One region of the Allobacillus sp. SKP2-8 genome, then DNA from elsewhere that is predicted to be linked to it. Evidence: riboswitches for the same ligand, from Rfam matches in the RefSeq annotation. Region 1 holds a riboswitch; the other holds the start of a gene.
What was found. Region 1 has a riboswitch for cobalamin ahead of FPQ10_RS02030 (prenyltransferase/squalene oxidase repeat-containing protein). Riboswitches for the same ligand answer to the same signal wherever they lie in the genome.
Positions count from the first base shown of each region.

Region 2: another riboswitch for cobalamin. It lies ahead of FPQ10_RS07210 (ABC transporter substrate-binding protein); the one in region 1 lies ahead of FPQ10_RS02030 (prenyltransferase/squalene oxidase repeat-containing protein).

Region 1 is NZ_VMHF01000001.1:395,029-398,230, reverse strand. Features, by position in the region: gene trmD (tRNA (guanosine(37)-N1)-methyltransferase TrmD) at 1-381, shown strand, start outside; gene rplS (50S ribosomal protein L19) at 513-857, shown strand; cobalamin riboswitch at 1,006-1,199, shown strand; gene FPQ10_RS02030 (prenyltransferase/squalene oxidase repeat-containing protein) at 1,363-3,202, shown strand, end outside.
Region 2 is NZ_VMHF01000006.1:74,950-78,151, reverse strand. Features, by position in the region: gene FPQ10_RS07215 (FecCD family ABC transporter permease) at 1-311, opposite strand, end outside; gene FPQ10_RS07210 (ABC transporter substrate-binding protein) at 315-1,316, opposite strand; cobalamin riboswitch at 1,443-1,625, opposite strand; gene FPQ10_RS07205 (helix-turn-helix domain-containing protein) at 1,745-3,004, shown strand; gene FPQ10_RS07200 (enoyl-CoA hydratase) at 3,004-3,202, shown strand, end outside.

The DNA of each region.
Region 1 (3,202 bases):
GATGAACGAATTCGCGAACATCTTGTTACCGATGAAATATCCATCGGTGACTATGTATTGACGGGTGGAGAACTTGGCGCCATGGTCGTTACAGATAGTGTTGTGAGACTCTTGCCAGGTGTGTTAGGGAATGATGAGTCTGCGAAGCAAGATTCATTTTCCACCAATCTATTGGAACATCCACATTATACACGACCGAGTGATTTTCGAGGTCACCGTGTGCCGGACGTCCTTTTGTCTGGGCACCATCAAAAAATCGAGGATTGGCGTGAATATGAATCGCTTAAGCGAACATATGAACGGCGGCCGGATTTAATTGACAAAGCAGGCTTAACGGATAAACAACAAAAGTTTTTGACACAAATAATCGACGAAAAGTAGTACGGAATTTTCATTGCATCTATTAGTGCGGTATGATATATTAATTGATGTGCTTAAGTTCGTTAAGCGTGATAACAATGTTCCGCTACTTCTTAGAAAGTAAGAGCATTTTGTTGGAAGGAGTGAGCAGAATGCAAGAAATTCTTAACCAAGTTGCTCAAGATCAGCTGCGTACAGACTTGCCTGAATTCAGAGCTGGAGACACAGTGAAAGTTCACGTAAAAGTTGTCGAAGGTAGCCGTGAGCGTATTCAGGTTTTTGAAGGTGTCGTAATTAGAAGACGTGGTGGTGGAATTAGCGAAACATTCACTGTCCGTAAGATTTCTTATGGTGTAGGTGTTGAGCGTACATTCCCTGTACATTCTCCGCGTGTTGCTAAAATCGACGTTGCTCGTAAAGGTAAAGTTCGTCGTGCGAAACTTTATTACCTACGTAACCTTCGTGGTAAAGCAGCAAGAATTAAAGAAAGACGCTAATGAAAAAATAAGAAGCTGTTCTGAGTCAAATTATTGTACTCAGAACAGCTTTTTTTATTTTGTCTTTCATTTTGTATTTATACATAAAAAAATGCTGATAATTAAAATAAGTTTGACGTTTGTTGACGAAAGATATAGACTATAGACAATTGAATAGGTAAAAACAGGTTGATTCGATTAAATTTTTTTAATCAATCATTAAAAGGGAAGCCGGTGGAAATCCGGCGCGGTCCCGCCACTGTATATTGCGAGTTTTCTAAAACATTCCACTGTCTTATGATGGGAAGGATTTAGAAAATGACGACCATAAGCCAGGAGACCTGCCTGTTTTTTGCACCATTCAACCTACGAGGATAGGGAGGTGTGGCGACGACTATGCTAATTCTGAAATACATAAATGTACCATAGTGATAGAATGCCCACTGAACATCTCTACTCGTTAGAGATGTTTTTTTATGTTCAAATAGGTTTATTTAATAGATTTTACTAACTAGGAGGGTAATTAATGCAAAGAATTTTTAGTTTTATATCACATTTAGTGATTTCGTTTGTGCTCATTATTTCTATTGGTATTAACACAGCGTCTGCTGAAAGTGTAGAAAATTTGGGTTCTACTGAAATTACAGAGAATGAAATTGAACAAGCAATAGATGCGGCTAGTAATTTTATTTTAAATAAGGGAGTCATTAGTGAATGGGAAGCTATCGGATTAGCTCAAGCCGGTAAGCAAGTTCCCAATGATTATACCGACACGTTTTTTTATGAACATTTAGAAAACCAAGTGGTTAAAGGGTTAGAAAATGGCCGTATCAAAATAACTGATATCGAGCGATTGGTAATTGCTGCTGTGGCTGTCGGAATCAACCCGTTACAAGTTGAGATTGAAGGAAAAAACCTTATTGAGCTAATTTATAACAGCCCTGAACGTCGTGGTGGGTTTGATACAATGACTTTCCAAGGGAATAACGGTCCGATATTTGCTTTAATTGCTTTAGACACGCAAAATTTTGAAGTTCCAAATGATGCTAAATGGACGAGACAAAAACTAATTAAGGAGTTATTAAATAACCAAAATGAAAATGGCAGTTGGCATTTAAATACAAATTTCGAATCGCCGAGCATTGATATAACGGCAATGGCTTTAATAGGGTTAAGTCCATATAATGACCAGGAAGAAGTCCGAAAGTCGATAGATTCCGCAGTTAACTGGCTATCAGATATTCAAACTGAGGACGGAGGTTTTGATGGCGGAAGTTTTGTAGGAGGAATTACAAGTGAAGCTGCTTCACAAGTTATTATCGGTTTATCAGCGAATGGAATTGATCCAACGAATGAAGAGTTTGTAAAAAATGAAAATAGCTTAATTTCACATCTATTATCTTATCAAAATGAAGATGGTGGATTTAAACACACTCAAGGAGAAGTTGTATCAAATGCAATGGCTACCGAACAAGCTTTCCAAGCATTGGTAGCGTATGATTACTTTTTAAAAGGAAAAAAGTCACTTTATCATTTTGGCGATAGCGAAGAAGGTAACGAAGAAGAACCTCCAAGTGAAGATGATAGTGAGGAAAAACCTCCTATAAAAGATGATGAAGAAGAATCTCCAAGTGAAGGAGATAACGAGGAAGAGACTCCACTAAAAGATAATGAGGAAGGTTCAGACGAAGACACTGATGAAGAAGAACAGTCACCGGGAGAACAAAAGGAAAATCCATCTAAGAAGGAAATTAAAATTGAAGTTAAATCAACAACGAAAGCAACTAAAATGATGGAAACCACTGTGGCTATTGAAGATGTTAAAAAAGTTAATGATAGTGTGATTGTGGTCCAACCCAAGAATGCAAAGATTCAAGAACAATTAGCGATAAATTTAGAGAAAACAGTAATTGATACATTGATCAAAGGCAAGAATGATTTAAAAATTAACAAAGAAGATGCAGCCGTACACATCCCAACGGAGATTCTAAGTCAATTAGCGAAGCAAGCAAATGGAGCACCAGTAACCATTCAAATGGAAAAATATTCAGCAGGCTACGCAGTAGGCTCTGTTTATGATTTTACGTTGATGGCGGGTGATGCTAAAGTCAGCGATTTCGGCACCAATGAAATTACGTTAACACTCCAAGTCAATCAACAAGAAGCGCAGAATCCGCAGGCTTATTATTTTAATGAACAAACGAATGAATGGGAGCATATTGATTCAGGAAAATATGATTCAAAAACTCGAACAATCTCTTTCCAAACGAATCATTTTAGCATTTATGGTGTGTTTGATGGTACAGGTCATAATCTTGAAAAGCCAACTCAGATGATTGTAAATAATCCATCAAAAGAAAATAACT
Region 2 (3,202 bases), on a different contig from region 1:
AGCGGGTTGCGCAATACACCTTGGTAAATTGCTCCTGCCAGTGATAATGCCGCACCCACCAAAGCACCTAAAATGACCCTTGGCAGCCGGATATCCCAAATAATTGTTTCGGTTGATTCCTTCCAATCAACCGAAACCCAGTTTTGAACAATAGGAATTTTTGAGAGAACGACTTTCCAAACAACAATAAAATCAATACTTGCTGCACCCAACGTAATGGATAGGCTCATCACGATCAATAATAGAATCGATAAAAGAATTGACCAAAAAGCAACTTTTCCAAACGAGTGGGTCGATGTTGGATGTTTCATTGGTTACTCCATTAAATCGGGATAAAGGATGTTTACTAATTGTTCAAGTCCTTCAATCAACCGTGGACCAGGACGTGACAGAAGATCATTATCGATATTATGGACTTCTTCATTTTGAATAGCCGTTACATCTTTCCAGTTTTCTCGTGCAAGGACTTGTTCCTCGACGTCTTCCATGTAGTAGCCGTATGTCGTGATGATCACATCAGGGTTCGCTTCAATCACCACTTCTTCGTTCACCTGTGGCCAGCCTTCTTCTCCAGCCATGATGTTTTTACCACCAGCGATTTGTAGCAGCTCATTCATGAATGTATCTTCTGCAGCTGTAAATAATTCTTGATCAATCTCAAACCAGACGGATTTCTTTTCGTCTTCAGAGAGCTCGGCCGTTTTCTTTTCAATTTCTTCTATTCTGTTTTGCATATTTTCGACGGTCTCATTGGCTTTCTCTTCTGTTCCAACCGCTTGACCAGCTAAACGTAAATCCTCATAAGTTTCTTCCAATGTTTGTGCACCGAGTACAATAACTTTCAAGCCTTTGTCCCGTAGTGCTTGAATATCATCTCCATTATTTAAATCAGCCACTACCAAATCTGGCTCTAGTTCGACAATTTTTTCGAAATTTAAGTTCATGTCACCGACTTTTTCAATATCGGTTACTTCTTCCGGATAGTTGGACCATTCATCTACACCTACGACTTTGTCGCCACCACCAACAGCGTACACAATTTCAGTCGCACTTGGGATGACTGTCACAACTCGCTCAGGTTCTTCTTCAATGGTTACTTCTTCCCCTGATTTATCTGTTAAGGTTACAGATTCGGAGGCTGCACTCTCTTCATCATCTTGCGCCTCTTCTTCCGACGTTTCCTCACTTGATTCATTTTCCTCTACTTGCGTTTCTTCCTCATTTGATGTGTCGTCTCCACCTTGACATGCCGCTAACCCAATAACGAATGCCATGACCAATAGGATTAAAAACTTTTTCCAACTTCCCATCTTCATGTTATACTTCCTCTCTCATCAGTATTATTGTATTTTTCGCATAAAAAAGCTCTGAATCCTTTGTCATAAGGAGCCAGAGCATACATAACAATATCGATGCGCAGGCGATCCTTTGACCCGAAGGATTGAAGCCAAAACAAATAGGCAGGTCTCCTGGCTTAGAGTCATTGCATTCCATCCCTTCCCATTTTTAAAAAACAGTGGTTCGATGGTTTGCTTCTCATTACAGTGGCGGGACCGCGTCGGATTTACACCGATCTTCCCTATTATGTGAGTCGTAATACTCACACCTACACGTTTCGATTATACGATTGTATATTCATCATAATTCGAGCAATTATTTTCGTCAAGATAATATCTATCCTTTTATTAATATTCAAAAAAGTATGGTAATATATAGTTAACTGGAAAAAGTAAGGTGAAGAAATATGGATCTTGGTGCCATCATACAATACTATCGTACCAAAAAAGGTTATACGCAAAAACAGATGGCGGATGGCATTTGTTCTGTATCTTATCTAAGCAAAATAGAAAACGAGATGATCACGCCGAAAGAAGACGTAGCGAGATTGTTATTTGACCGGTTAGACATCAGTTACGATGACATCACGCATAGCGATAACCACCAAATTATCCGTAAAATTTTAAAACTATATAAGCGGATCAAAGAAAAAGATTATGAAGCGGCAAAAGAATCTATTGATGAATTGAAACGAATCCTCACACCTTTTCACGCACCGGAAGCATTGAACATCTTTCAATTGGTATATTTTTATTTCATCATTCAAACAAGAGAAAATGAAAAAGTTGAACAAATGTACCAAGAGGTCCTGCGTTTGGAAAATCGTTTTGAAAAAGAAGAGCTTTACCTTTTCCACAAGGTTATTGGCCTTTATTACAATTACAAAGCACAACCAAATAAAGCTCTCAATCATTTTGAAACAGCGAAAGCAATGTCAGTGAAATGGACAATCAAAGATACAGAGATCTATTATTTACTTGCTCTTTCATTGACTAGAATCCGGAAGCCGGCCCAATCGAATTATTACTGTCAAATCGCTAAGGATCAATTCGAATCAGACTTCTTATATACGAATGTTACCGATTGTTATATTTTATTTGGTGTTAATTATATGTTGCTGGAAGCTTATGACGTTTCAGAAAAATATTTTTTGCAAGTGTTACATTCGAAACCAATGGGGGATTTGCCCGACGTCCAGCGACGTGTTAAGCATAACTTAGCCATTCTTTATTTTTATATGGAAGAATATGATCGTTCCATTTCTTATATGGAACAGTTAAACAAATATGATTATAACTTATACGACAAAATTCAAGCCTTTTACATGCAAGCAAAAATTCATTATTTGAACGATAATGATAAGCAAGCCATCAAGTTTCTTAATAAAGGTGAAGAAGCCCTTAGAGAAGTGAAATACTTGAAATTCCAATACCAATTCTATGTACTCAAACATCAAATATATAACAAAACAAAAGACCCTGAATTCCTGAAAAAGGCTAAAAATGTTCTATTGCCTTATTTCCAACATTCAGGTGAGAAGAAAACAATCAAAGAACTTTCTTTAATTCTGGGACACCAATCTTATGATAACGGCGATTATAAGCAAGCAGCCGATTATTATAAATTTTTGATTGATCAATTTAATCACGTAAAGGATGAGGTGTAATGAGTAATACAGTAACTGTACAGTATGAAGAAAAAGTCGCTAAAATCACATTGAATCGACCTGACAAGATGAACTCGATGAACCAGGAAATGTTGGAGGAAATGGCCACCAAAATGGAAGAGGTCAGTCAAAGTGAAGCACAGATTGTGATTCTGACTGGTGAAGGCCGTGCTTTTTCAGCGGGCGGCGACATTAATA